Regions from separate parts of the Kitasatospora sp. YST-16 genome, predicted to be linked through region 1. Evidence: riboswitches for the same ligand, from Rfam matches in the RefSeq annotation. Region 1 holds a riboswitch; each other region holds the start of a gene.

The links. A riboswitch is a leader RNA that binds a small molecule or an ion and turns the genes downstream of it on or off. The one in region 1 is predicted to bind cyclic di-AMP.
Region 2: it holds a riboswitch for cyclic di-AMP, as region 1 does, so the genes downstream of both, OU787_RS10020 (M23 family metallopeptidase) here and OU787_RS07900 (C40 family peptidase) in region 1, are expected to answer to the same signal.
Region 3: it holds a riboswitch for cyclic di-AMP, as region 1 does, so the genes downstream of both, OU787_RS34530 (transglycosylase family protein) here and OU787_RS07900 (C40 family peptidase) in region 1, are expected to answer to the same signal.
Region 4: it holds a riboswitch for cyclic di-AMP, as region 1 does, so the genes downstream of both, OU787_RS17910 (M23 family metallopeptidase) here and OU787_RS07900 (C40 family peptidase) in region 1, are expected to answer to the same signal.

Annotation. Positions count from the first base shown of each region.
Region 1 is NZ_CP113837.1:1,738,790-1,745,960, forward strand. Features, by position in the region: gene OU787_RS07885 (carbohydrate kinase family protein) at 1-505, shown strand, start outside; gene OU787_RS07890 (hypothetical protein) at 580-1,629, opposite strand; gene OU787_RS07895 (C40 family peptidase) at 1,856-2,902, opposite strand; gene OU787_RS07900 (C40 family peptidase) at 3,111-4,190, opposite strand; cyclic di-AMP (ydaO/yuaA leader) riboswitch at 4,201-4,357, opposite strand; gene OU787_RS07905 (C40 family peptidase) at 4,734-5,771, opposite strand; partial or broken gene OU787_RS07910 (NYN domain-containing protein) at 5,956-7,171, opposite strand, start outside.
Region 2 is NZ_CP113837.1:2,207,393-2,214,563, forward strand. Features, by position in the region: gene clpX (ATP-dependent Clp protease ATP-binding subunit ClpX) at 1-238, opposite strand, end outside; gene OU787_RS09995 (ATP-dependent Clp protease proteolytic subunit) at 518-1,180, opposite strand; gene OU787_RS10000 (ATP-dependent Clp protease proteolytic subunit) at 1,225-1,854, opposite strand; gene tig (trigger factor) at 2,090-3,490, opposite strand; tRNA gene OU787_RS10010 (tRNA-Pro) at 3,694-3,767, opposite strand; tRNA gene OU787_RS10015 (tRNA-Gly) at 3,917-3,990, shown strand; gene OU787_RS10020 (M23 family metallopeptidase) at 4,155-5,168, opposite strand; cyclic di-AMP (ydaO/yuaA leader) riboswitch at 5,174-5,293, opposite strand; gene OU787_RS10025 (hypothetical protein) at 5,699-5,893, opposite strand; gene OU787_RS10030 (PP2C family protein-serine/threonine phosphatase) at 6,351-7,171, opposite strand, start outside.
Region 3 is NZ_CP113837.1:1,242,694-1,249,864, reverse strand. Features, by position in the region: gene OU787_RS05685 (AMP-dependent synthetase/ligase) at 1-1,640, opposite strand, end outside; gene OU787_RS05680 (hypothetical protein) at 1,781-1,981, opposite strand; gene OU787_RS34530 (transglycosylase family protein) at 2,113-3,411, opposite strand; cyclic di-AMP (ydaO/yuaA leader) riboswitch at 3,417-3,586, opposite strand; gene OU787_RS05665 (hypothetical protein) at 4,033-6,177, shown strand; gene OU787_RS05660 (hypothetical protein) at 6,385-7,171, opposite strand, start outside.
Region 4 is NZ_CP113837.1:3,892,224-3,899,394, reverse strand. Features, by position in the region: gene OU787_RS17925 (hypothetical protein) at 1-483, shown strand, start outside; gene OU787_RS17920 (helix-turn-helix domain-containing protein) at 507-1,355, opposite strand; gene OU787_RS17915 (SDR family oxidoreductase) at 1,529-2,302, shown strand; gene OU787_RS17910 (M23 family metallopeptidase) at 2,312-3,094, opposite strand; cyclic di-AMP (ydaO/yuaA leader) riboswitch at 3,105-3,269, opposite strand; gene OU787_RS17905 (YiaA/YiaB family inner membrane protein) at 3,496-3,786, shown strand; gene OU787_RS17900 (alpha/beta fold hydrolase) at 3,923-4,768, shown strand; gene OU787_RS17895 (TetR-like C-terminal domain-containing protein) at 4,768-5,352, shown strand; gene OU787_RS17890 (hypothetical protein) at 5,383-5,574, shown strand; gene OU787_RS17885 (hypothetical protein) at 5,753-5,977, shown strand; gene OU787_RS17880 (SpoIIE family protein phosphatase) at 6,102-7,171, shown strand, end outside.

The DNA of each region.
Region 1 (7,171 bases):
GGCGCACGTCCACCTGTCGATCACCGGCGTCAACCGGGACATGTACCCGGACATCGAGCGCCTGGGCCGCAGCAGCTCCACCGACCTGCACGCCTGGGACGGCGTCAACGAGCACCACCTGCACTACGCCCTCCGCTCGGACCTGGTGTTCCTCTCCGCGGCGGGCCTCGGCGGCCGCCCGGAGGCGGCGATGCGCGCGGTGCTGGCCCGGGGCCGGGCCGAGCTGGTGGTGGCCACCGCGGGCGCGGACGGCGCCTTCCTGCTCACCCGCGAGGACGCCGCGCCCCGGCACTTCCCGACCGTCGACCCGGGCGCCCCGGTCGTGGACAGCAACGGCGCGGGCGACGCCTTCGTCTCCGGCTTCCTGCACCGGCGGCTGGCGGGCCGCCCGGTGGAGGAGTGCATGCGGGCCGGCGCGGTGGCCGGCGCGTACACCTGCACCGTCGCGGGCACCCACACCGCGTTCCTGGACGCGGCCGGCCTGGAGCGGGCGCTCGCCGCCTGACGCGGGGGCGGCCGCCACCAAGCGGTGGGGCAAGACGGCACAGGAGCGCTCGCCGCCTGACGCGGGGGCGGCGCTCAGCTCCGGAGCTTGGCCACCTCGGCCGTCCAGTCCTTGGTGAACTCCGCGACCCCGATGCCGAGTTGGGCCTTCATGGCGCGTTCGAGACCGCCCTCGCCGAAGGCCCCGACGGTGCGGTAGAACGCCACCAGCCGGTCCTGCCCGTACCGGCGGGCGATCAGGTCGCAGGCCAGCCAGGCCAGCTCGTAGGCCTGGGCGATGCCGGCCGCCCCGGCCGCGAACGCCTCGTCGGCGGGCAGCGCGGCGGGCATCCGGCCGGCCTGGACGTCCTTGGCCAGCTCGGGGGCGATCTGCCGGACGGTGCGCCCGGTGTCCCGGTAGCCGGTGTAGTCGGCGACGCCCTCGGAGAGCCACAGCGGCGTCCAGGACCTGGTGTCGGCCCGGGTGGCGACGTGGGTGGCCTCGTGGGTGACCACCACCCGGCGGCCGAGCTCGCTGAGCTGCCGGTAGGCGTCGGGGTTGACCACGATCCGGTCGGCGGGGGTGTGCACGGGGGCGCCGCCGACCGCCAGGGTGACCGCGGCTATGCCCTGGTAGGCGTCCGCGGAGACGTCCATCCGGCGGGCGAACTGCTGCTCGGTGAGCGGCAGTTCGAGCAGCAGCCGGCCCGCGAACGGGCCCCAGACCGCCTCCACGGCGGGCACCGCGCGGTCGGCCAGCTCGGCCAGCGCGGCCAGTTCCGCCCCCTCGCCGAGGCCGAGCACCAGGCTGTGCCGGCCGTCCGCGGCCCGGACGGTGCCCAGGTCCCAGGGCGCGGCCGCGCCGGTCGCCGTCTCCCGGGCCACCCGCCAGCCGTCCGCCTCCCGCACCAGCTCGACCTGCCGCTCCAGCAGCGCCGGGTAGTCGTCCACCCCGGCCAGCCGGTAGCCCAGCTCGGCGCCGACCCGCACCCGGTCCGCGTCGGCCGGCGGCTCGGCGAAGGAGGTCAGCCGCAGCGTGTACTCGGCGAAGCGCAGCCCGGCGGTCCGGGCCAGCAGGTCCCGGTCGGCCTCCTCGGAGCCGTCCGCGGAGACCGCCAGCAGCGCGGCGGTGTCCCGCCCGGCCACCGCCCGGGCCCGCTGCCCGAGCAGCCGGACGGCGGTCTCCCGCAGCCCGGGGGCGCCGCGGCGGGCGCGGCGGGGGCCGGGCGGCCGGGCCGCAGCAGGGGCAGCGACAGCTGGGTGGCCCCGGCGGCGGCCAGCAGCAGGGCGGCCCGCCGGGACAGCGGAGCACCGGCCCGCGGCGGCCCGGCGGCCGTCGTCAGGTCGGTGACCAGGGGTTCGTCGACGAGGCTCAGATCCGCACCACCGAGCTGACCGGCATCGCGCTGACGCTCTCGTAGCGGACCCGGGCGCCGGGGTGGGGCGCGTGCACGACGACGCCCCCGCCGGCGTACATGCCGACGTGGTGCCTGTCGTTGAAGAAGATCACCAGGTCTCCGGGCCGGGCTTCGGCGAGGCTCACCCGCCGGCCGGCCGAGGCCTGTTCCTGCGAGGTCCGCGGCAGGGTCACTCCGGCCTGCCGCCATGACCAGTACATCAGACCGGAGCAGTCGAAGGTGCCGGGGCCGGTCGATCCGTAGACGTACGGGGAGCCGATCCTCGAGACGGCGGCGGCCAGCGCGGCGGCGGCCCGGTCGGAGGAGGGCGGCTGGTCGCCGAGGTCGATCCGGTCGGTGCCGCGGGTGGCGCGCTGCCGGGCGGCCCGGGCGTCGTCGGCCGCGATCCCGGCCCGGTCGGCGGGGGCGAGGCCGTTCAGCAGCCGCTGGGCCCGGGCCAGCCGTTCGCGGACGTCGTCCTTGGCGGCGGCCAGCCGCTGCCGGGCCTGTTCGAGCTCGGTGAGCTTGGCGCCGGCCTCGTGCCGCCGCTCGTCGAGCCGGCGCGCCCGCTCGGCCACGTCGCGCAGCCGGTCGCCCTGCCGGGCGGTGGCCTGTTCGAGCGAGCGGGCGCCGGTGAGGTAGCCGGCCGGGTCCTGGTCCAGCATCAGCCGGACCGCGGGGTCGATGCCCTGGGCCCGGTACTGGGCGGCGGCGACGGCGCCCAGGTCGCCGCGCAGCCGGTTCAGCTCGTCCTGCCCGGCGGCGACCTGGTCCTGCAGGGTGCCGGCCTCGGCCTGCAGCCGGCGCTGCTGCTCCAGCGCGGCGTTGTACTGCTCGGAGGCCCGCTCGGCCTCCTCGTAGAGCTGGTCGACCTGCGCCTTGACCTGGTCCTTGGTCGGCGCGGGGTCGGCGTGCGCGCCGCCGACGGTCAGGCCGAGCGCGCTGGTGGCGGCGGCGGTGAGCGCCAGGGCCCGGGCGAGGCGCTGGACGCCGGGCAGTGGGGTGCGGCGGGGCACGGACACGCGCGACGGCTCCGTTCTGCGACCGGCCTCCGCCGCCGTCCGCGGTCGGACGGCCGTCCTCGCGGGGGCCCGGGGGCAGAGGTTAGCGAGTCGGATCGATCCAGTCCAAACCCCGACAGCACCGAATATTTGACCATGAATCGGACACCCGAACGGAAACGGCCCGGCACCCCGTGCGGGGTACCGGGCCGACGGCTCCGACGGAGCGTCAGATCCGGACGATCCGGTTGATCGGCATGACCGTCGCCGACTCGTAGCGGACCTGCGCGCCGGTGTGCGGGGCGTGGATGATCTGCCCGTTGCCGACGTACATCCCGACGTGGTGCTGGTCGCCGTAGTAGATGATCAGGTCGCCCGGGCGGGCCTTGGAGATGTCGGTGCCCAGGCTGGTGCCGGCCCCGGCCTGCGCCTGCGAGGTGCGCGGGATCGACACGCCGGCCTGCTTGTAGGCCCACTGCATCAGCCCGGAGCAGTCGAAGGTGCTCGGACCGGCCGCGCCGTACGAGTACCAGCTGCCGAGCTTGGAGACGGCCGCGCCGACCGCGTTGCCCGAGAAGCTGGAGGACGCCGGGGCGTTCAGCTCGACCCGGGTGGTGTCGCGGGAGGCCCGCTGCGACTGCTGGGCGGCGTCGGCCTTCGCCCTGGCGTCGTCGGCGGCCTTGGCCTCGGCGGCGGCGAGCTGCTCGCGCTCCTGCTGGGTCAGCGTGTTGAGCAGGTCCTGGGCCTTGGCCAGCTTCGCCTGGACGTCCTCCTTGTCGGCCTTGAGGGCCTTGGTGGTGGTGTCCAGTTCGGCGAGCTTGGACTCGGCCTCCTTGCGCTGCGCGTCGAGCTGCGCCTGCTCGTCCTTGAAGGTCTTCAGCAGGTCGGCCTGGGTGGAGCCGACCGCGTTCAGCGCGCCGGCCTGGCCGAGGAAGGCGTCCGGGCTGCTGGAGAGCATCAGCTGCATGGTCTGCGGCATGCTGCCGGTGCGGTACTGCTCGGCGGCGATGCCGGCCAGCGCCTCGCGGGCGGTGGTGACGTGCTCCTGCTGGCGGGCGAGCTGGTCCTGGAGCTGGCCGACCTGCTGCTGCAGCGCCTGCTGCTTCTCGACCGAGGCGTTCAGCGCCTCGGTCTTGACCTCGGCCTGCTCGTTGAGCTCGTCGACCTGGGCCTTGACCTGGTCCTTGGTCGGCGCCGGGTCGGCGTGCGCGCCGCTCTGGGCGGACAGCGCCACGGCAGCGGCGGCGGTGGCAGTGAGAATCGAGACCCGGGCACGGCCGACGGGCTTGGGACGGCGATGGGACGCCACGAAGGCGGACTCCTTCTTCCTCACACCGCCTACCGGGTGAGCTGACGGGTTCGGGCCGGAAGAGATGCCCTACGGCGCTTCACCGACCGCGCGCGGCGGTCGACCGGGCGCCGATTCACCCCGGGGGAACATGGTTCCCCGGCTCCGTTCGACAGCACCCCCGCAGGGGTATCCCCGTCGGCAGACCCGGTGTTGACGGTCTGCCCGCTGCGTCACGGACTCGGCGGCGACCTCCGCCGCCGCCCCCCTTGGGCGATCGACACTGCGGTGGTCGAGGCACGACCCTAGTAACCGATCCGTGATCCGTTCAAATCCTTGTCGGAAAAAAATCTGATTCTGAATCAAACACCCCGGTAAATCTGACCGAACGTGATCGATTCCTTACCCCGAGCACAGCGTTTCCCGCCATTCACCCGGGAAACACCACACCCGGGCGTGTCTCGAATCACAGGGTGATTCCGACCCGCCCGGGCGTGTCACGGTGCGTCAATTGTTGCCCAGTGGGGCGTTTGTCCGATTCGTCGGGCCGTCAGGCCCGCTCGCTCAGACCCGGCGGATGGTCGAGATCGGCAGGGTGTCGACCTTCATCGTCTTCACCACGTCACCGGTGCGCGGCGCGTGCACCACCAGGCCGTTGCCGATGTACATGCCGACGTGGTGCCGGTCGCCGTAGTAGACGACCAGGTCGCCGGGCTGCGCGTTGTGCCAGTCGGTGCCCACGTTGGTGCCGTAGCTGCCCTGGTCCTGCGAGGTGCGCGGCAGCGAGACCCCGGCCTGCTTGTACGCCCACACCATCAGGCCGGAGCAGTCGAAGGTGCTGGAGCCGGTGGCGCCCCACACGTACGCCGAACCCTGCTTGCTGAGCGCGGCCGCCACCGCGGTCGCCGCGTAGCCGCTGGCCGGCGGCAGGCTCTTCGGGTCGATCCGGTCCGCGCTGCGCGAGGCGGTGCCGCCGGAGCCCTGGAGGATCGCGGCGCGGTCCGCGGCGTTCAGCTTGGAGAGCAGCTTCTGCGCCTCGGCGAGCTTGCTCTGCACGTCGTTCTTGGCGTCGTTGAGCGCCTGGGTCTGGCTGTCCAGCTCGTGCAGGACCTGGGCGGCCTCCTGCTTCTGCTGGTCCAGGCGGCGCTGCTGGTCCTTGAGCGACTTGAGCGTCTCGGCCTGGGTGCTGGCCGCCTGCCCGAAGGAGGTGGCCTGGGTGAGGTAGTGGTCCGGGTCAGAGGAGAGCATCAGCTGCATCGACGGGTCGACGCCGCCCTGCCGGTACTGGTCGCCGGCCACCGCCGCCAGCCCGGAAGCCAGCTCGGTCAGCTGCTCCTGGCCGCGGGCCACCTGGTCCTGCAGGTCGTCGGCCTGCTTGCGCAGCTGGTCGGCCCGCTCCTTGGCGCCGTTGTACTTCTCGGCCGACTGCTCCTGCTCCTCGAGCAGCTTGTCGACCTGCGCCTTGACCTCGTCCTTGTTCGGCTGGGCCGGCGCGGCGTGCGCACTGGCCTGGGCCGTCAGGGCGACCGCGGTCGCGGCGGCGGCGGTGAACACGGAGATCCGCGCACGGCTCGGCTGCTTGGGACGGCGGTGGGAGGCCAAGGGTGAGCTCCTTCTTCCTGCTGGACTCACCCCGACGAGTGAAGGTCCGGAATATAGGTTTGACGCCAGACCCTAGTGAAGTCCCAGCCCCCGCGTCCACTCCCGGGGGCTTCCGGTTCCGCCTCCCCGCCCCCCTTCACCGGACCGTCACACCCCGGCCGCCCGCAGGCCCGCTGACCGCCCCTCAGCTGCGGGCCAGCCGGTTCAGCAGCAGCACCGAGGCCACCGGCCGCGCCCCCGCCTTGCGGACCCCGTCGGCCACCTCCTTGTCGGCGGAGACCACCACCACCGGACGGCCCTGCGGCTCGGCCCGCACCAGCCGCCGGATCAGCTCGTCCGCGGTCTCCCCGGTCCGGCTGAACCGCACCCGCACCCCGCGCGGCGGCGCCATGATCACCGGCACGTCCAGGTCCTGGCCGTCGAACACGCAGGTCACCTCGGCCTGGGTGCGCTGGGCCAGCATCGCCAGCCCGCCCAGCAGCCTCAACCGCTGCTGCTCCAGCGGCAGTTGCGGGTAACCGGTCTTGGTCACGTTGTAGCCGTCCACCACCAGGTGCACCTGCGGGATCGCCAGCAGCTGGTCCAGCAGCGCCGGGTCGTCCTCGGCCAGGCCGCGCCGGGCCACGTCGTGCGGCGAGGCCGAGCCGGGCTCGACCGCCTCCACCAGGTCGGCCGGGCGCAGCCCGGTCACCGGCAGCGCCAGCTCGCGCTGCAGGCCCTGCGCCGACTGCAGCACGCTGTCCAGCAGCAGCCGCAGCCGCATGTCCTCGACGCTGCGGCCCTCCCGGGCGGTGCGCCGCCCGCTCTCCACCGCGGCCTCCAGCTCGGCGATCCGGTGCCGCAGTCGCCGGGCCTCGCTCTCGGCGGCGCTGCGCTCGGCCGCCGCGGCGGCCCTGGCCGCCTCCAGCTCCCCGGCCAGCCGGCGGCTCTCGGCCTGCGCCCGGCGGGTGTCCGCCTCCAGCGAGCGGACCTTCTTGCGCAGCGACTCCGCCTCCTTGCGCACCCCTCGGCCTCGGCCCGGTGCCGCTCCAGCTCGCCGCGGGCGGCGGCCCGGGCCTCGGCCAGCTCCTCCTGGAGCTTCCCGGCCAGCCGGGCGGCCTCGGCGGCCGCGCCCTCGGCGTCGGCCCGCTCGGCCTCCTCGCCGGCCTCCTCGACCAGCCGGGCCCAGCCGGCCGGGCGGACCAGGTAGGCGGCGGCCGCGACGTCCATCGGGTCGGCGGCGGCCGGGACGGTGCCGGTCTCCAGCGCCTGCACCAGGTCGGGCTGGCCGAGCCGCAGCCGTTCGGCTATCCGGACCCGGAACGCCGGGTCCGACTCCAGCGCGGCGGCCAGCGCGGTCGCCGCGTACTTGGCCCGCCGGGCCGGGGTGAACTTGGCGTACGGGCGCAGCGAGGCGGGCA
Region 2 (7,171 bases), 470 kb from region 1:
GGTCCTGGCCGACCACGTACTGGTCCAGGAACTCGTAGATCTCGCGGGGCTTCGGGAGTTCCTCGAAGCGCACCTCGGAGCTCTCGGCGAGCTCCTCCTCGATGATCTCGTTGCACAGGTCGATGCACTCGTCGCAGATGTACACGCCTGGCCCGGCGATCAGCTTCTTCACCTGCTTCTGCGACTTGCCGCAGAACGAGCACTTGAGCAGGTCGCCACCGTCTCCGATGCGTGCCACGAGGTGCTTCCCCTTCGCCAGGGGCCCCGCGGGGGTCGGGGCCTGGTGCTGTGAGACCGGCTTCGCCGTCGGCGGTCGGTCTGGTATCCGACGGTACTCTGCCGAGCCGCTGTTTCCGCCGACTTCGACCGCTCTGCCCTACGCCCTGGGCGAATTGATACCGAACAGATGCCGTCGCGGGCGCATGGACCCGACTGCCCATTGTGCGGGACGCAAGCCCGGACCGGAACGCCCCGGGGCGGGGCGTACGTCACGTACGCACCGCCCCGGGGCGGGGGTTCAGTCGGTGTAGGAGTTCTTCCGGGTCGAGACGATCTGGTCGATCAGCCCGTACTCCAGCGACTCCTCGGCGGTGAGGATCTTGTCGCGCTCGATGTCCTCGCGGACCTGGTCGACCGACTTGGTCGAGTGCTTGGCCAGCATGGTCTCCAGCTGCTCGCGCATCCGGAAGATCTCCTTGGCCTGGATCTCCAGGTCCGACACCTGGCCGCGGCCGGTCTCGGTGTACGGCTGGTGGATCAGCACCCGGGCGTTCGGCAGCGCGAGGCGCTTGCCGGGGGTGCCCGCGGCCAGGATCACCGCGGCGGCCGAGGCGGCCTGGCCCATGCAGACCGTCTGGATGTCCGGCTTCACGAACTGCATGGTGTCGTAGATCGCGGTCAGCGCGGTGAACGAGCCGCCGGGCGAGTTGATGTAGAGCGAGATGTCCCGGTCCGGGTCCATCGACTCCAGGCAGATCAGCTGCGCCATGATGTCGTTCGCCGAGACGTCGTCCACCTGCGAGCCGAGGAAGATGATGCGCTCCTCGAACAGCTTGGCGTACGGGTCGTACTCGCGGATGCCCTGCGAGGTGCGCTCGACGAAGCGCGGGACGATGTAGCGGCCCTCGGCGCGCATGTCCTCCAGGCGGGCCTGGGCACCGGACAGGCTGGGGATGTTCATGGTTTCTGGTCCTCCGAAGCGTGCGGTCAGGGTTGCGATGCCGGTCAGCCGGCCAGGCCCGCGCCGGTGCCGCCGCCACCGGGGACGTCCGCGGCGCTGTGCATGATCTCGTCGATCAGGCCGTACGCCTTGGCCTCCTCCGGGGTGAACCAGCGGTCGCGGTCGGAGTCCGCGGTGATCTGCTCGAAGGACTGGCCGCTGTGGTGCGCGATGAGCTCGGACATCCGCTTCTTGGTGCGCAGCAGCTGCTCGGCCTGGATCCGGATGTCGGTGGCGGAGCCGCCGAGGCCCGCGGAGGGCTGGTGCATCAGGATGTTGGCGTTCGGCAGCGAGAAGCGCTTGCCCTTGGCGCCCGCGGTCAACAGGAACTGGCCCATCGACGCCGCCATGCCCATCGCGATGGTGACCACGTCGTTCTTGATGTACTGCATGGTGTCGTAGATCGCCATGCCGGCCGAGATGGATCCACCCGGGGAGTTGATGTAGAGGTAGATGTCCTTCTCGGGGTCCGCCGCGAGCAGCAGCAGCTGGGCGGTGATCTTGTTGGCGATGTCGTCGTCGACCTGCTGGCCGAGGAAGATGATGCGCTCGTTGAGCAGCCGGTTGTAGACCTGGTCGCCCAGGCCGCCACCCACGTCGCCGCCGGCGGCGTGCGGTGCCATCGGGCCAGGCATCTGCATCTGCGGGAACGTCACTTAGCCACCTGCTCAGTCGATCTGCGTGTGTGTCGCTGTCCACCGACCCTAACGCGCAGGCCCCGCCGCTGAATCCCCCACGCAGAACTGTTCGCTGTGAGCGCAGGGTGAGCGGGCCGGGGCCGTCCGGAGCGCGCGAACGGGCCCGGACACCGTGCGGTGTCCGGGCCCGTTCCCGGTCAGACGTCCCGTCGGTGGCCGACGGTCACGAGGCTCAGGCCTCGGCGGACTTCTCGGTGGTCTCCTCCGCGGCGGCCTCGGTGGCCTCGGCAGCCTCGGTGGTCTCCTCCTCGTCGTCCTCGAAGGAGACGGTCTCGCCGTTGGTGTCGGTCACCTTGGCGGCCTCGACCACCAGGGCCAGCGCCTTGCCGCGGGCGACCTCGCCGACCAGCAGCTGCACCTGGCCGCCCTGGACGACCTGCTGGGCGAACTGGTCCGGGGTCAGGCCGGAGCCGGCGGCGCGGCGGATGAGGTGCTCGGTGAGCTCCTCCTGGTTGACGCCCAGCTCCTCGTTCTTGACGATCTGGTCCAGCACGAACTGGGTCTTGATGCCCTTCTTCGCCTGCTCCTCGGTCTCCTTCTCGTAGTCCTCGCGGGACTTGTCCTGGGAGGCGAGGTAGGTGTCGAGGGTCAGGCCCATCGGCTCCAGCTGGTGGTGCTCCAGGTTGTGCTTGCGGGTGCCGATCTCGTCCGCGAGCAGCTTCTCCGGGTACTCCATCTCGACCCGCGCGAGCAGCTCGTCGAGGACCTTCTCCTGGGCCTGGGTGGCCTGGTCGAACTCCTTCATGCGCTCCAGGCGCTTGACGGAGTCGGCACGGAGCTCCTCCAGGGTGTCGAACTCGCTCGCCAGCTGCGCGAACTCGTCGTCCAGCTCCGGGAGTTCCTTCTCCTGGACGGTGGTCACGGTGACGGTGACCTCGGAGTCCTTGCCGACCTGGGTGCCGCCCTTGAGGGTGGTGGTGAAGGTCTTGGACTCGCCGGCGGACAGGCCGACCACGGCCTCGTCGATGCCGTCCAGCAGGCGGCCGGAGCCGATCTCGTAGCTCACGCCGGTGGCGGTGCCGTCCTCCGGCACCTCGCCGTCGACCTTGGCCTCCAGGTCGACCACCACGATGTCGTTCTCGGTGGCGGCGCGCTCGACGTCCTTGACGGAGGCGAAGCGCTCGCGCAGCTGCTCGAGGGACTTCTCGACGTCCTCGTCGCCGACCACGACCGGGTCGACGACGACCTCGATCTCGGCGAACTCGGGGAGGGTGACCTCGGGGCGCACGTCGACCTCGGCGGTGAACTTGAGGTCCCCGCCGTCGGCCAGGTTCTCGACACCCTCGATGTCGGTGATGTCGGGCTGGCCCAGCACGTCGATCTGGCCCTCGTCGACGGCCTGCGTGTAGAAGCGCGGAAGCGCGTCGTTGACGGCCTCCTCCAGCACCGCGCCACGACCGAAGCGCTGGTCGATCACCTTGTTCGGGATCTTGCCCTTGCGGAAGCCCGGAACGGTGACCTGCTGGTTGATCTTCTTGTACGCCGCGTCGAGGCTGGGCTTGAGCTCCTCGAAGGGCACCTCGACGGTGAGTCGAACCCGAGTGGGGTTCAGAGTCTCGACGGCGCTCTTCACGGTTGGGTCTCCTAGGGGGCTTGCGGTCAGGGCGATAGGCGGTTGGGGCTGCAATGCTGTCCGTACTACCGCCAGCGGTCCATCCTACCGGTACCACGAAAGCGACTGTGCCCGGCACCTGGGTGCGGACGGGAGCGGGGACGGCGGCGCCGGGCCGCAACGACAACAGGGCCCCGCCGCCGACGAGACCCTGCCGCACACGGTCGGGGTGACCGGATTCGAACCGACGGCCTTCCGCTCCCAAAGCGGACGCGCTACCAAACTGCGCCACACCCCGTGGTGCCGAGCAGAAGAGTACACGTCGACCCGCCCCCGACCGGGGCGATATCGGCGAGCCGACAACGGGGAAGGAGTGTGCAATCCACCGACCCGACCAGGTACGCTGGGGCCGTCCTCACCACCGCTGCGGTGGCGGGGCGCTTCCCTGCGGGTGTAGCTCAATGGTAGAGCCCCAGTCTTCCAAACTGGTCACGCGAGTTCGATTCTCGTCACCCGCTCCACGACAAGGCCCCGACCGCGACGCGGTCGGGGCCTTCGCCGTTCCCCGCCCGCGGGCGGCCCCTCCCCTCCGTCCCGGCCCCGGATCCCCTCCGTCCCGGCCCCCGGACGGCCCGAAGGCCCCGCGCAGCCGAGCGCGGGGCCTTCGGGGGTGTGGTGCCGGGGGTCAGACGTTGACGCCGTGGGCGGCCAGGTAGGCGACCGGGTCGATGTCGGAGCCGTAGTCCGGGGTGGTGCGGATCTCGAAGTGCAGGTGCGGGCCGGTGACGTTGCCGGTGGCGCCGGACAGGCCGATCTGCTGTCCCGCCGTCACGGACTGGCCGGCCGAGACGGAGATCGAGGAGAGGTGCGCGTACTGGGCGTACTTGCCGTCGGCGAGCTTGATGACGACCTGGTTGCCGTAGGCGCCGCCGTTGCCGGCCGAGACCACGGTGCCGTTGGCGACGGCCTTGAGGCTGGTGCCGGTGGAGACCGGGAAGTCGATGCCGGTGTGGTAGCCGCTGGACCAGTTGGAGCCCGCCACCTTGTAACCGGTGGTGACGCTGCCCGGCGCGGGGGCGACGTAGCCGGAGGAGGAGCTCGCGGCGGAGCTGCCGGAGGTGGTGGCGGTCGACGACTTCGCGGCGGACGAGGAGGAGGACGAGGACGCCGACTTCTGGGTCGGGGCCTGGGTCTGCGTCTGGGTCTGCGCCTTGGCCTTCGCGGTGCCGGTGCTGCTCGACTTGGTCGAGGTCTTCGGGGCGGCGGCGGGGGCCGCGGCGTCCGAGGAGGAGGCGGCCGGGGCGGACGAAGTCGCCGCGGCGGCCTGGCCGTTGACGGTCAGCTGCTGGCCCGGGTAGATCAGGTTCGGGTTGCCGCCGATGACCGAGCGGTTGTCCTGGTAGAGCTTCTCCCAGCCGCCGTCCACGTTCTTCGCGGCGGCAATCTTGGAGAGGGTGTCGCCGGAGGCGACCTTGTAGGTCTCGGCGGCCTGCTGGGCGGCGGAGCCGGTGGTGTCGGCGACGGGAGTGGCGTCGACCGAGACGTTGGCCCACTGGCGGCCGCCGTCGTGCTGGTCGGCGGTGTGCGCGGAGGCGGCGGTGACCGGGAGGCCGACCGCGGCGCCGGCGACGCCGGCGGCGATGGCGATGCGGACGACGGTGGCCAGGCGCGGCTTGCGGTGCTTGCCCTGAGCGGACATGAAGCTGTTCCTCTCCGACGCCTGCGAGGTGAGCTGTCGGGTTCGGGCGAGAGTTGCCCGGCCGCGGTCTCCGCGGCTTCACCCCGAGCCGTCCCCGTGCGTTCCGGGTCCGGCGTACTACCTGTGGTTCCCCCGCTCCTGCCGTGGCGTGGTCTCTGGTCGGCACCGGGCGGCGGCAGGACTAGGCGTTCCGCTCGGCGGCCAGCCCGGCCGATGTCCGGGCTGCGGAGGAAGCAAAACCCACGGTTCGCGGAGCTGGCAAGCGCCGGTAGGCCCCGGTCCCGGGATCGGGAGGGGGCTGACGGTCCGCCAGGTCACGCTCCGCCGACGGCGGGCTGCGGTGCGCGTACGGGATCATGACGATGCGCCCACGAACCACATACGGTGGGCGACTTCGGCCACCGTATGCGCCCGGGCGCTGACCTGGCGTGACGGATCGGGTGACCCTGGTCACCCGCGGGCAGGACTTTGGTCCGGAACGGGGGTGCCCCCGCCCGCCGGAACGCGCTCCCCCCGGTGCCGGCGGGGCGTCAGCCCGCGATGCCGGCGATGGCCTTGGAGACCGAGTTGAGGAACTGCTGGATCGGACCGGCCATGGTCGACTGGCTGAGCATGAAGCCGAACAGCGCGGCGACGATGGCGTGCCCGCCCTTCATCTGCTTGTTGCGGATGAAGATGGCGACGATGACGCCGAACAGGACAAGGGCGGAGACGGAGAAGGCCACCGGGACTCACTTCCTCGATTCGTGGCGGGGATTCAGGTCGGAACCGCCGACGGCTCCAGGCGGAAACCGGCCCCTGCCCCCCGTGTCCCCACCACTCCATCCGGACTCAGTGTGGTCGCTCGTGCGGACTGCGTAAAGGACTTGCCCCGTCGCCGGGGGCTCCAACCCGGGTGGTGGGACTGATTTCCGCCGACCGTGACGATAGCGGACGGGTTCTGACGGAGCGTCGGCGGGAGGCGGTCCGCGGCGGCCCGGGCGGCAAACCGGCAGGCAGGCCGGTCGGCGGCCCACCGGCCGGGCCGGGCACCGGAATTGGCCGAAGATCAACGCCCGGGTTTGACACTCCGTGGGCACTCCGTGCACACCGCTCCCCCGCACCCGGCAGCGCCTCCGGGCCACCGCCCCGCCGCCGCCCCGCCACCGCACCGGCGCCGCTCGACCGCGCCCCCGGCGGGGCTCAGCGGCGCCAGACCAGCAGCACCGCCCGGTCGTCGTTGACGTGCTTGGCCACGCTGTCGATCAGCCGGACCGCGGCCCCGGGGCGGCCGGCCGCCGGGATGGTGGCGACCAGCCGGTCGGCCTCGCCCATCAGCCGGTCCATGCCCTCGCCCAGGTCCCGGCCGGGGACCTCCACCATGCCGTCGGTGCACAGCATCAGCACGTCGCCGGGTCCCAAAGTACCGCGCACGCCCTCGAACTTGGCGCCGTCGTAGACGCCGAGCAGCGGGCCCTCGGCCTCCTTGACCTCCCAGTGGCCCGCTCCGGCCAGGCGGTGCATGCCGGGCAGGTGGCCGGCCGAGAGGAGTTCGTACTCGCCGGTGTCCAGGTCGACCACCAGGTGGACGGCGGTGGCGAAGCCCTCGGCCCAGTCCTGGCGCAGCAGGTAGCCGTTGGCGGCGGGCAGGAAGTCGTGGGCGGGCAGCGAGCCGAGCAGGCCGCCGAAGGCGCCGGAGAGCAGCAGGGCGCGGCTGCCGGCGTCCATGCCCTTGCCGGAGACGTCGGCGAGCACCACTTCGAGCACCGGGCCGGTGCGGGCGGCGACCATGAAGTCGCCGGAGAAGGACTGGCCGCCGGCCGGGCGGAGCGCGGTGTCGGTGTGCCAGCCGTCGGGCAGGTGCGGGACGCGGCCCTGCACCCGGATCCGTTCGCGCAGGTCGAAGAGCATGGTGGAGCCGCCGCGCCAGGGCACGCCGATCCGGCGGCGGAACTGGGCGACCAGCAGTCCGGCGACGCCGACCGCGCCGACCACCAGGGCGGCGCCGGGGGTGACGCCGTGGG
Region 3 (7,171 bases), 500 kb from region 1:
AGGAAGCGCTCCACCGCCTCCGGGTCCAGGGTGAGCAGCGCGCCCACGTACGGGCGGCCGTTGCCGACCACCAGGGCCTGGCCGACCAGCGGGTGGCCGCGCAGCCGGTCCTCCAGCGGGCCGGGGGAGACGTTCTTGCCGCCGGAGGTCACCAGGACCTCCTTCTTGCGGCCGGTGATCGTCAGGTAGCCGTCCTCGTCCAGCCGCCCCAGGTCGCCGGTGGCGAACCAGTGCGGCCGCCGGGGCCGCGGCGCCCCCAACTCGTAGTAGCCGTCGAAGAGCTGACCGCCGGACAGCAGCACCTCGCCGTCCTCGGCGATCCGCACCGCGCTGCCCGGCACCGGCTGCCCGACCGTGCCCGGACGCGGCCGCAGCGGCGGGTTCACCGTGGACGGGCCGCTGCTCTCGGTCAGCCCGTAGCCCTCGTGCACCAGCACGCCCGCGCCGGCGAAGAACAGCAGCAGCTCCGGGTCGATCGAGGAGCCGCCGCTGATCGCGTACCGCACCCGGCCGCCCATCGCGGCCCGCACCCGCCGGTACACCAGCGCGTCGTACAGGCCGTGCGCCAGCCGCAGCGAGAGCGGCGCCGGGCGGCCGCCGTCCGCCGCGGCCAGCTCGGCCCGGGCGTAGCGCACCGCCACCGCGGCCGCCCGGTCGAACACCTTCACCGCGCCCTTGGCCTGCGCCTCGGCCCGGCCCAACTGGTGGATCTTCTCGAACAGGTAGGGCACGCCGACCAGGAAGGTCGCGCCGAAGGAGGCCAGGTCCGGCCGCAGGTCGGCCGGTTTCAGGGACGGGCTGTGGCCGATCCGGACCCGCCCGTACACGCAGGTCACCTGGATCATCCGGCCCAGCACGTGCGCCAGCGGCAGGAACAGCAGGGTGCACGGCGCCCGGCCGGTCGCCTCCTCGAACACCGGCTCCAGCAGGGCGTGGCAGTTCGCCGCCTCGGTGAGGAAGTTGGCGTGGGTGAGCAGGCAGCCCTTGGGACGGCCGGTGGTGCCCGAGGTGTAGATCAGCGTGGCCTCGTCGTCCGGGCCCTGGGCCCGTCTGCGGCGCGTCAACTCCTCGGCGGGGACGGGGCGGCCCAGCTCGGCGAGGGCGCCGACCGCGTCCTCGTCCAGCCGCCACAGCGGCACCGTCCCGCCGGTGCGGGCGATCGCCACGGTCAGCACCTCGGCGGTGCCGGCGTCCTCCGCGACCGCCAGCACCGCGCCGGAGTCCCGGACGATCCACTCCGCCTGCTCCACCGCGGACGTCGGGTACACCGGCACCACGCAGGCGCCGGCCGCCCAGGCGGCGAAGTCCAGCAGCGTCCACTCGTACCCGGTCCGCGACATCAGCACGATCCGCGCGCCGGGGCCGACCCCGACCGCGACCAGGCCGCGGGCCACCGCCGCGACCTGCTCCGCGAACTCACGGGCCGTCACGTCCCGCCAGGAGCCGTCCGGTTGACGGCGCGTCACCACCACCGCCTCCGGCGCTTCCCGCGCGTTGCGGAACGGCAGGTCGCCCAGGACCCCGTCCGCGGGCGGCGGCACCAGGTACGCGGACCGGGCTTCGACGACCCGCCCGCCGGTGCGCAGCACCTCGACGGGCGGACGGGCGGCGCGGGCGGCCCGGGCGAGGGGGTGTGCCATGAGCGAACTCCCTTGGGTGGGGTGGGGGTTCGCCCAGGTTAGGTACTCGCCGGTGAACTTACTAGACAGTAAGTTACTTGACAGTTGCGGAGGTTGTGGAGGTTTCGGGACCGGCGGGGCCGCGGCCGCCCGGCGGGGCGTCAGCCCTCTTCGATGGTCGGGGGCTTGGGGAGGAGGCGTTCGCCGTCGCGGGTGCCGCCGGTGCGGGCGATGGTGCGGCGGTCGGTGGAGAGGTAGTCGCGGACGACCAGTTCCACCGCGTCCTGGGGGCTGGTGGCGCCGACGCGCATCATCACCTCCAGGGCCAGGTCCGCGTCCAGCGTGATCGTCACTTTCGCCATGGTGCTGCTCCCCGGTCGTCGAGCCCCTGCCGAGGCTCCGTCGAGGCTCGTCGGGCCTCGTACGGCCGAGGATAGGCCGCTGCCCCCGGGGCCGACCAGGTCCCCGGGGGCAGCGGCGGTCGTGCCGGTGATCAGACGCGGCCCGCGAAGTCGGGGGCCCAGTTGGCGATGGTCTCGGTGCGGACGCCGGAACGCGGGTTCGCGGCCTCGACGTACTTGCCGTCACCGACGTACAGGGCGACGTGGTAGACGCCCGAGTTGGAGCCGTTGCTGGACCAGAACAGCAGGTCGCCCGGCTGCAGGCTGTCCAGCGAGACGCGGGTCGAGTAGTCGGCCTGGTCGGCGGCGACGCGCGGCAGGCTGATGCCGGCCTGGCGGAACGCCGCCTGGGTCAGGCCGGAGCAGTCCCAGCCGCCGTTGCCGGTGCCGCCGTAGACGTACGCCTGGCCGAGCTTGGACAGCGCGAAGTCGATCGCCGCGGCCTTGGAGCCGGTCGCCTTGGTGGCGGCCGTGGCGGTGGTGGTCGTCTTGGCGCTGGTCGAGGCGGTGGCGGTGGTCGCGGTGGACGACTTGGCCGGGGTGCTCGACGACTTGGCGGCGGAGGAGCGGTCGCCCTTCCAGGACGAGCCCTGGTGGGTGCTGGCGGAGGAGGAGGTGGTGGCGGCCGGCGCGGACTGCTGCTGCGCGGTGGCGGCGCCGCCGAGCGAGAGCTGCTGACCCGGGTAGATCATGTCCGGGCCCTCGGTGAGCACCGAGCGGTTGAGGTCGTACAGCTTCTGCCAGCCGCCGTCCACGTGCTGGCTCTGCGCGATGGTGGACAGCCAGTCGCCCGCCACGACGGTGTAGGTGCCGGCCGACTGGTCGGCGGTGGCGGCCGGGGCGCTCTGCTCGGCCTGCGGCTGGGCCTGCGACTTGCCCTGCGACCAGCCGTTCTGCGACCAGCCGTTCTGGGACTTGCCCTTGCTGCCGGACTGCGACTGCGACTGCGCGGGCGCCTGGGTCTGCGACTGCGACGGCGCGGCGGTGGCGGACGAGGCGGAGCCGGAGGTGTCGACCTGGGGGGCGGCACCGCCCTTGGTCAGGCCGGCCTGGATCGAGCACACCGGCCAGGCGCCGGGGCCCTGCGAGGCCAGGACCTTCTCGGCGACCGAGATCTGCTGGTCCTTGGTGGCGAGGTCGGCGCGCGAGGCGTACGCGGTGCCGCCGAACTCGGCCCAGGTGGAGGCGGTGAACTGCAGACCGCCGTAGAAGCCGTTGCCGGTGTTGATCGCCCAGTCGCCGCTGGACTCGCACTGCGCGACCTTGTCCCAGGTGGAGACGGTCGCCGCGGAGGCGACGCCACCGGTCAGGCAGGGGATCGACAGCCCGATGCCGACGACACCGGTGGTGGCGATCAGGCGGCGGGCGCGCTTGGAGCTGATGGGCAGCATGAAGAAGCGTTCCTCTCCCACGCCTGCGAGGTGAGCTGTCGGATTCGGGCTGGAGTTGCCCGGCCGCGCGCACCGCGTGGTGCGCCCGGCTTCACCCCTAGCCCCGTGCGGTCCTTCGACCGCCCGGGGCGACTTACCTGGTTCCCCCGCCCCTGCCGTGGTGCGTTGTGCATGAGCCGACCCGCCCGGCGGCAGGACTCGGCGTTCCGGGCGAACTGGGTCCGTGTGTCCACGAACGTGGGCAGGAGATTAAGCGGAATTAAGGAGAATCCGCAAATGCCCGTGACCGGCATCACAGTGGCCGGAATGGGTGATCAAGGGATATTCGGCGAACTCCGCGAGCGGCGGCGAATTCTGGCGGGACGTCAGGCGATAGGTGATCTTGTGCCCGTTTTGCTGCACTATGCTGAGTTATGCGGGATTATTCACGTTTGGTCACCCGGTGGGCGGGTCATTTGTCGCCGTATGGGCGTTCTGTCCTTGACCGGAAGCGCCCCGCCGCACCCCCCTGACGGTACGTCAGAATGCTGAAGCGAAACCGAATCCGCCGCTTTCCGGCGCCCGCGCTGCCTATGCTGCCCCCGACGGCTCAGGGCGGCGGAACCCGGAAGGGCGGCCACGGTGGAACAGCGGCAGGACGAGGAACGGCAACCGCCGCCGGTACGGCACCGGCGCCCGCCGGTCGGGCGGCGCCGGATGCTGACCTGGCTGGCGGCCGGGACGGCGGCGGCGCTCGGCGGGGGAGTGGTCCTGCGGCAGTCGCTGGCCGGGGCCGACGAACCGGCGGGAGCCGCCGCCGCGCGGACCGGCACCGCCACCCCGGCCGGCCACCCGCACGGCACCGGCGCCCCACCACCCGCCGCCGGCAGCCCGCAGCCCTCCGCCCGGCCCCCGGTGCTGGACACCGGCGGCCGCAAGTGGTCCGACGCCAAGGGCTGGGGCGGGAAACCGCCGGGCCCCGGCAGCGCGGTGCGGATCACCGACCGGGTGGTGCTGGACGCCGACGCCGAGGTCGGCTCGCTGCTGGTGGAGCCCGGCGGCTCGCTGGTGTTCGCCGCCGACCGGACGCTGACCCTGGCCAGCGCGGGCAACGTCGAGGTCCGCGGCGTCCTGGCCCTGGCCCCCGACGCCGCGCACACCCACACCCTGCGCTTCCCGCACGTCGACGAACACCGGTTCGCGGGCGGCGGGATGACCGTCGTCGACAGCGACACCGGCCTGTGGGTCACCGGCCAGGGCTACCTGCGCCTGGACGGCGCGCCCCGCACCGCCTGGGTCCGGGCCGCCGCCGACCTGGGGCCCGGCGACACCGCGCTGAAGCTGGCCGCCGCCCCCGACGGCTGGCAGCCCGGCGACGAACTGGCCGTCACCCCGACCGCGCCGCCCGACACCGCGGACTTCTCCACCGCCTACGACCTGGTGACGGTCGCCCGGGTCGACGGCGCCACCGTCACCCTGACCGGCCCGCTGCGGCACGCCCACCCGCGGGTGGCCACCGGTGGCGGCGCGACCTTCGGCGCCGAGGTGCTCAACCTCAGCCGCAACGTCCGGATCGAGGGCACCGAGCAGGGCCGGGCCCACGTCCACCTCACCTCCAGCCGCCCGCCCGACGTCCGGCACGCCGCCCTGCGCTGGCTCGGCCCGCGCGCCGACGGCAAGGACAGCTGGGACGGCAAGCCCGTCACCGAACCCGTGCTCGGCCGGTACGGGCTGCACTTCCACATGCTGCTGGACACCTCGCGCGGCACCGTGGTCGAGGGCGTCGTGGTCCGCGACACCGGCAGCCACGCCTTCGTGCCGCACGCCAGCCACGGCATCACCTTCCGCGGCTGCATCTCCCACGACACCTGGGAGGACGCGTACTGGTGGGACGGCCCGATCGACACCCGCACCCCGCAGGGCCCCTCGAACGACATCGCCTACGACGGCTGCGTCGCCTCCCGCACCGCCTTCGAGCCCAACCCGCGCGCCTACCGGCTCACCGGCTTCAGCCTCGGCGCCGGGACGGGCTCCTCGGCCCGGGACTGCGTGGCCGTCGGCGTGCAGGGCGCCACCGGCGCGTCCGGCTACGAGTGGCCGGAGACCAGCGAGGGCGTCTGGACCTTCGAACGCTGCCTGGCGCACAACAACCTGCAGAACGGCATCTTCGTCTGGCTCAACGCCGAGCACCACCACACCGTCACCCAGTACGCGGCGTACCACAACGGCGGCTGGGGCATCGAGCACGGCGCCTACCTGAACGACTTCGACTACACCGCCTCGGTGCTGTACGGGAACGCCGCCGGCGGCATCGCCGTGCACGCGCTCGGCCGCGACAAGGGCACCGTCTTCGACGGGCTGCTGATCGACGCCGCCGGGCAGTCCGACTACGCGGTGACCACCCTCAAGCACCAACTGGCCGGCGAGGCCGTCACCCTGAGCCGCAGCCGGCTGACCGGCTACCGGAAGGCCGGGGTGGCGTTCCGGGCCACCGGCGACGGCAAGCCCGACGACATCGCGGTGCTGGACTGCGCGTTCGGCGGCCCGCCCGGCAGCGAACTGTGGCTCGACCCGGACGCGCCCGACCCGACCCGGATCCTGTTCCGCCCGGCCGGGCAGGCGCAGACCGTCGCGCTCGGCAAGGGCGGCGGCCCGGGGCTCGCCGGCACGCCGTGGAACGCCACCACCACGCCGGCCGAGGCCCCCGTCCCGCCGCGCCCGGTCGCCCTGCCCGCGCTCGCCTTCACCGACCGCGCACCCGGGACGGGACGCGTCACCACCGGCTGAGCGGCAGCCTGACGGAACCGGTCAGTGCGAGGCACGAGGAAGCGCGTCGGGGCCGGTCGGTGCGCGGCACGGGGGAAACGCATCGGGACCGGTCGGCGCGGCAGGGGGGAAGCGCGTCGGGACCGGTCGGTGCGCGGCACGGGGGAAGCGCGACGGGCGGGAGCGCGTCGATTCGCTGCTCCTGCCCGTCGCGGCTCTCGGTCGGCGTCAGCGCGCCGCGTGCGCCCCCGGGGTGCGCTGCTGCTCGATGGCGGCCTCGGCGGCCTCCAACTGCTCCTGGGTGGGCTCGGGGAGCGCGGCCAGGTAGGCGGAGGCGATCAGCTGGCCCACCGTCGGGTAGGCGCCGATCGGGGCGGCGCTCGCGCAGCCGGTCTCCTCGGCGGCGGTGGCCAGCAGCTCGGTGTCGGCCTCCGGGCCGATCACCAGCGGGGCCAGCGCCGGGCGCTCGGAGCCGGTGGCGCGCAGGTGCGCGACGGCCGCGGCCACCGAGCCGGGCACGTCCAACGCGGCCGGGACCACCGGCACGGCCAGCCGGGACGCCAGCAGGACGCCGGTGATGCCGGCCGCGGCGGCCGCCTCCTCGCCGCCGACCGTGGTCAGCACCACGCCGTCGGCGGCGGTGGCGATGGCGAACAGCCGGGCCCGGTCGGCGCGGGCCAGCCCGGCCTCGGACAGCCGCACGTGCACGGCCTCGGCCAGCAGCGGGTGCGGGCCCAGCGGGTCCAGCACCTGGGCGCCGGTCTCGGCGGCCAGCTTGTGCAGTTCGGGCAGGAAGCCGTGCGGTCCGGGCACCAGCGGGACGACCACCGGCGCGGGCAGGCCCGCCTCGGCGGCCGCCGCCAGCAGGTCGGCGACCGTCGGCGCGTCCTCGCCGCCCTGGTAGGCCGCCGTCACCTCGATCCCCGCCTGCTCGGTGCGGACGATGGACAGCAGCTCCTCGACGACCGGGCGGCTCTCCGGCCCGGCGACGGCCGGGACCGCCAGCACCAGGGCA
Region 4 (7,171 bases), 2.2 Mb from region 1:
GACTGGCAGGGCGAGGTGCTGCTCTCGCTGCTGCGCCGCGCCGACCTGGTGACCTGGCCCCGACTGTACGCGCTGCTGCTGCGCGCGGACGGGGTGCCGACCGACGACCCGGGCCCGGTCCGGGAGTGGCTGTCGGCGTTCCGCGAACGGCCCGAGCCGGAGCGGTTCGCGGCCTTCGACCGGGTGCCGGGCCTGGACGGGGACGGCCACTGGGACCAGCCCGGGCGGCCGCTGCTGATCGGCGTCTCCACCGACGGGGCGCGGCGGCTGCTGGAGCAGGGCCTGATGCGGCGCAGCTACCGCAACCTGGCCGAGCTGAACGCTCTCGGGCTGCCGATGCCGGCCGAACTCGCCGGCGCGTTCGAGGAGTTCGAGGAGGCGGTGGCGCAGGCCGCGATCGACCTGTGCGGCGAGTGGACCGTCCCGGGGCTGCCGCGGCTGCTGCTGGAGGAGTTCCCGGAGCTGGCCCCCGAGGAGTACTGAGGGCCCGGGGGCGGCCCCGCCGGTCAGGTGGCGGCGGGGGCGTTCCAGCCGGCCAGCAGGCGCAGGGCGTCGGCGGTGGGGGAGGCGGGTTCCACGGAGTAGACGCACAGCGTCTGGTCCGGATCGCCGGGGGCCTGGAAGGACTCGTAGGAGAAGTGCAGGTCGCCCACCAGCGGGTGGACGTAGTGCTTGGCGCCGTGGGTGCGGCGGAGCACCCGGTGGTCGTTCCACCAGGTGGTGAACTCCGGGCAGCGCAGGGTGAGTTCGCCGATCAGCTCGGCGAGCCTGCGGTCGTCGGGGTGGCGGCCGGCCTCCAGCCGGAGCATGGCCACGGTCTCGGCGGCGATCGTCGCCCAGTCGCCGACCCGTTCGCGGGCCTGCGGGTCGAGCAGGTAGTAGCGGGCCATGTTCCGGCGGGTGGCCGGGAGCGCGTCGAAGTCGGTGAGGACCTCCCGGGCGAGGCGGTTGGCGGCCAGGACGTCGGTGCGCCGGCCGAGGACGAACGCCGGGACGTGCGCCAGGGTCTCCAGCATCAGGTGCAGCCCCGGCCTGACCCGCTGCGGCCGTTCCGGGGCGCGGCGGGCCGCGTGCTCGGCGGGGAGCAGCAGGTCGGCCAGGTGCTCGCGCTCGGAGGGGTCGAGCCGCAGGGCCCGGGCCAGCGCCTGGACCACCTCGGTGGACGGGCGCCCGGCCCGGCCCTGTTCGAGGCGGGTGTAGTACTCGGTGCTGACGCCGGCCAGCCGGGCCACCTCGTCGCGGCGCAGACCGGGCACCCGCCGCACCCGGCCGTCCGCGGGCAGCCCGGTCAGCTCCGGGGCGATCGCGGCGCGCCGGGTGCGGAGGAAGTCGGCGATTTCCCTGCTGCGTTCCATGGACCAAGTGTGCGGGCTGCGGAGGTGCGCCGGCGGGCCGTGGGTGGCCCTGGCGGTACCAGTCGGCGCAGGGTCCGCCCGGGGCCGTCCGCGGGGCCGCCGGGCTGGTCTGCTGGAACTGCGGCCGGAGCCTCCGGTGCCGCAACTCCCGTTTCCTGCAAGGAAGGTCCACCATGTCCACGCTCACCTCCCTGCCCCTGGCCGGCCGCACCGCCGTGATCACCGGCGCCTCCAGCGGCATCGGCGAGGCCACCGCCGAGGAGCTCGCCGGGCTCGGTGCCCGGGTCGTCGTCCTGGCCCGCCGCGCCGAGCGGCTGGCCGCGCTGGCCGACCGGATCGAGCGGGCCGGCGGGTCCGCCCTGGCGATCGCCGCGGACGTCACCGACCGGGCCGCGGTGCGGGCGGCCGCCGACCGGGTCGCCGCCGAACTGGGCGGCGCGGACCTGCTGTTCAACAACGCCGGGGTGATGCTCCCGGCGCCGGTCGAGGAGGTGGCCGTGGACCAGTGGCAGCGGCAGATCGACCTCAACGTCTCCGGGCTGATGAACGTCATCGGCGCGTTCACCCCGCAGCTGGTCGCGGCCGCGGCCGAGCGCGGCGTCGCCGACCTGGTCAACACCTCGTCGATCGCGGCGCAGAACATCTTCCCGACCTTCGCCGTCTACTCCGCGACCAAGGCCTACGTCACCCACCTCTCGCGCCACCTGCGGGCCGAGCTGGGCGCCAAGAACGTCCGGGTCTCGACGATCGAGCCCGGCATCGTCGGGACGGAGCTCCAGGACCACGTCACCGACCGGGGCGCGCTCGACTGGCTGGCCGGTTCCAGGGAGACGGTGGAGTGGCTCGTTCCCGGCGACATCGCCAGGACGGTCGGGTTCCTGGCCGCCCTGCCGCCGCGCGTCAACCTCCAGCAGGTCACCGTCATGCCGACCGGCCAGGCGAGCTGAGGACGGCCCCTACGGCTGGAGGCCGAGCTGCCGGAGCCAGGGCAGCGGGTCGACGGGGGCGGCGCCGTCGGGGCGGACCTCGAGGTGCAGGTGCGGGCCGGTGACGTTGCCGGTGGCGCCGACCGCGCCGAGGACGGTGCCGGGGGCGACCGGGCCGGAGGCGGTGGCGATCCGGGAGAGGTGGCAGTACCAGAGCTCGGTGCCGTCGGGGAGGGTCTGGATGACCCGGTAGCCGTAGGCGCCGGACCAGCCGGCCGAGGTGACGGTGCCGCCGGTGACGGCGGTGACGGGGGTGCCGGTGCGGGCGGCGAAGTCCAGGCCGGTGTGCAGGTGGGCCCAGTGCTCCCCGGCCTGGGCGAACGGCGCGGTCAGCCGGTACCCAGCCACCGGCAGGGCGGGCGCGGACCGGTCGGACTCGGCCTCGGCCTGCCGCTCGGCGCGCTTGGCCTGGGCCTCCTGCGCGGCGGCGACCCGGGCCGACTCTTCGACCGCGGTGCGCTGCCCGTCGGCCTGCTGCAGGATGCGGGCGGCCAGGGCGAGGCCGGGGTCGGCGGCGAGCAGGCCGTCGGAGGCTTCGTCGGCGGCGGTGACGGGGGCCGGGGCCGGCGCGGCGGCGGCCTGGGCGGGGGCGGCGGCGAGGCCGGTGGCGCCGAGGGCGGCGGTCATCGCGGTGACGCCCAGCAGGGGCGCGCCGGTCCGGGTCTGACGGGGCAGCCGGTGCCGGACGGCCTCGGTCCCGACCGGGTGGTCGAGGAGCTGGGTGCCGGTGCTCTCGGTGTGGGTCGACGCCACGGGGGCGCGCTCCTTCCTTCCCTGCCGCCGACCGGGTTAGCTGACGGGTTCGGAGGTGGAAGGTCTCCTACGGTCGGGCCCAGGGCCGTTCCGATTCACCCCGGTGGAACGTGGTTCCCCGGCTCCTGGACCGGCCCCGGGGGGCAGGTCCGGATGGATTAGGCGTGGCGCACGGTGCCGCATGGTTACGGCGTTGCCGACCGCGCTGCGTTATCAAACGTTAATCCTATGGACCCCATGATTCCAAGCGCCTACCGAGGTGCAGTGAAACTTTCCTGACGCCCTATGGGCGATTTGTGACGGTTCGCCAAGGTGCTCGGTTTCGGACATGACGGACCGTGACGGGGCGGTTGAGTATCCGTACTCACGACCTCCTCCCGCCCCGGCGGGACCCTGGGCGCATGACCGCATCCGTGCCGCACCGCACCACCTCCGCCTACTACCTGCAGGCCGTCGCCTCCTTCGGGTTCGCCACCGCCGCGCTCGCCCTCGGGATCGCGTACCTCCCGGCCAGCGCCTGGATGCGCGCCTTCCTCGGGGTCGGGCTGCTGTACGTGATCACCTCCGCGTTCACGCTGGCCAAGGTGGTCCGCGACCGCCAGGACGAGGGCGCGATCACCAGCCGGGTCGACCAGGCCCGGCTGGAGAAGCTGCTCGCCGAGCACGACCCGTTCAAGGTGGACGGGATCTGAGGGCGGGGGGCGGTGGCGGGAACCGGGGCCGGGGCGGGGGGTTGACGGCTAAGGCTATTAGCCTTAGCTTTATGGCTATCGGCAGCAGCCGGGCCCGGAGAGCCCGGAGCGCCGGACGCCCGCCAGGAGGCCCGCGATGAACAGCACCCTCGGCACTACCACCCGGTACCTCGACGTCACCGGCGGCCGGATCGCCTACGACGACGCCCCCGGCGCCGGCGTCCCGGTCGTCCTGCTGCCCGGCATGCTCGACAAGCGCGCCGTCTACCGCCACCTCGCCCCGCTGCTGAGCGCCGCCGGGCACCGGGTGGTCACCATGGACCTGCGCGGCATGGGCGAGTCCTCGACCGGCTTCACCGACCACACCCCGGCCGCGATCGCCGAGGACCTGGCGGCCCTGCTGGCCCACCTGGACCTGCGCGGCGCCGTCCTGGTCGGCAGCTCGTACACCGGCGCCACCGTGGTCCGGGCCGCCGCGCTCGCCCCCGAGCGCACCGGCGGCGTGGTGCTGATCGACGCGTTCATCGAGAACCTGCCGCTGAACGGCTTCCAGAAGGCGCTGTTCGGCCTGGCCGCCCCGCTGGTCACCGCGTTCCCCGGCCTGTGGGGCACGATGCAGAAGTTCTACTACCCGGCCGGCAGCAGGCCCGCCGACTTCGAGGACTACCGGGCCGGGCTGGCCGCGATGCTCCGCGAGCCCGCCCGCAAGGCGGCGCTGCGCGGCTACCTGAAGGGCGACTCGGCGCCGGTCGGCTGGTGCGCGGCCGTCGACGTGCCCGCGCTGGTGCTGATGGGCGACCGGGACCCGGACTTCCCGAAGCCGGAGCTGGTCGCCGACCGGCAGGCCGCCGCGCTGCGCGGCCGCAAGGTGATGATCGGGGGCGCCGGCCACTACCCGATGGCCGGTCACCCGCAGGCCGTCGCCGACACCCTGCTGCCCTTCCTGGCCGAGCTGCCCGGCACCGGCGGGAGCGCCCGCTGATGCCCCGCGCCGGACTCTCCACCGCCGCCGTGGTGGACCACGCCCTCGAACTGATCGACGAGCGCGGCGCCGAGGCGCTCACCCTGGCCGCGGTCGCCGCCAGGGCGGGCGTCGCCACCCCCTCGCTGTACAAGCACGTCCCCGGGGGCCTGCCCGAGCTGCGCCGGCTGGTCGCCGTCCGCACCACCGGGGAGCTGGCCGACCACCTGGCCGCCGCCGTCCTCGGCCGCTCCCGGGACGGGGCGGTGCGCGCCCTGCTCGCCGCGTACGCCGGGTACGCGCTGAGCCACCCCCTCCGGTACGCGGCGCTGCCGCAGGTGCCGGACCCGGATCCGGGCCCGGAGCTGACCGCGGCGGCCGAGCGGCTGGTGGGCGTGCTGTTCGCGGTGCTGCGCGGCTACGGGCTGGCGGGCTCGGAGGCGGTGCACGCGGTGCGGACGCTGCGCGCCGCGGCCCACGGGTACGCCTCGTTGACCACGGCGGGGGCGTTCCAGCTCGCCGAGGGGACGGACGTCACGCTGGAGCGGCTGACCGGGGTGCTGGTCGAGGGCCTGGCCAACTGGCCCGGTGCGGAAGGCGCGTGACCTCCGGGGCGTTGCCGCGTTCTCCACGGTATGAAGAAGCGCAGCCTGCTCGCCTTTGCCTCGCTCGCCGTCGGGGTGGTCGCCTCCCTCGCCACCCCCAGCGCGCACGCCGCGCCGGAGCACCGCACCGGTCCCGGCCCGCTGAAGGACGCCGTCTCCGCCCCGGACCTGCCGGTGGAGCAGGACTCCGCGCGGGCCGCCGCGGAGCAGACCGGGCCCTGAGCCCCGCGGGGGCGCCGACCAGGGTGGGAACGCGCCGGTGGCGCGCCGTCCACACCTTTTCGCAACCTGTCCCCCACCATTCCGACACCGCCGGTGCGTAACACTGTCCTTCGGTCGGGAAGTCATACCGCGTGGAGACCTTCCACGGGTGTGGCCGACAAGCACGGAGGATCAGGACATGCCGCAGGCGACTCAGCACATCGAGCCCGGCACGGGGCTGATCCCCGCTCCCCGGACGGCGCCGGACGGCGCCCTGGGTGCCGCGCGGCCGGCGGCCGCCCCGCCGCGGGAGGGCTGGGGCAGCGCGCTGCGGCGCGGGATCGCGGTGGCGCGCGGGCTGCGCTCGCTGCGGCCGGTCGCCGCGGGCCCGCAGCGCGGGTACGGCGAGGTCGACGGCCAGTGAGGCCTCCGGGCGGGGTGTCGGAAATGCCCGTGTTGCCCGACGTGTCGTGAAAGCGGCCGGTTGCCCGGTGCGTCCATAAGATGGTCAGCACTGGCACGTCGACCGGAAGGGCCGGGCGCCTCCCATGGACCAGGACCGGAACTCCCCGCGCCGCGCCAGCCGTTCCGAGCTGCGGTGCGTGCGGGCGCTGCTCCGGGCGTCGAGCGCGGCGGAACTGCTGGCGGCGCTGCTGGCCGAGGGCCCGGCCTGGATCACCGGCGAGGGCTCGGCGCTGTACCTGCTGGACGGCGGCGGGATGCTGCGGCTGACCGCCTCGCACGAGCTGCCCGAGTGGGCGCACCGCAAGTACGGGGTGGTCGACCCGGCGAGCGGGCTGCCCGCGGCGCTGGCGCTGCGGCGGCGGGAGCCGGTGCTGCTGAGCCCGCAGCAGACCAGCGCGGACTACCCGAACACGGCGGCGGGCCTGGGCACCGGCCTGGTCGCGCTGGCGGTGCTGCCGCTGGTGGTGGACGGGGACCCGGTGGGTTCGCTGGCGCTCGCGCTGGCCCACCGCGGGGCCGTCCCGCGGCGGGACGTGGAGCTGCTGGAGACCTTCGCCGACGTGGTCGCGCACCGGCTCGCGCACCTGCTGGACCACGTGCACGCGGCCGACCCCGCCTCGGACGGGCCGCGCACCGAACTGCCTTCCCCGGACGGCGAGTTGCTGTCGCTGGCGGTGCGCTCGGCGGGGGTCGGGGCGTTCGAGCGGGACCTGGTCACCGGCGAGACGCTGTGGGACGCGCAGGCGTACCGGCTGGTGGGCCTGCCGCCGCCGGGGGCGACCGGGCGGGCGCCGGACCTGGCGGACGTGGTGCACCCGGAGGACCTGCCGGACGTGCAGGCCGCGCTGGCGGACGCGCTGGCGGTCGGCGGCCCGTACCGGATCTCGTACCGGGTGGTGCGGCCGGACGGGACGGCCTGGCAGGTGGACGAGGCCGGCGAGGTGATGCTGGACGTGCACCGGCGGCCGGTGCGGACGGCGGGGCTGCTGACCGGGCGGGAGTGGCGGCCGGGCCCGGCGGGCGGCCTCGCGGCGGCCGCGGCGGCGGGGGCCCGCTCGACCCTGCTGCTGGCGCTGACCAGGGCGCTGTCCCGGGCGGTGACGGTGCGCGAGGTGACCGCGGCGCTGACCGACGTGGCCCGGCCGGCGCTGGG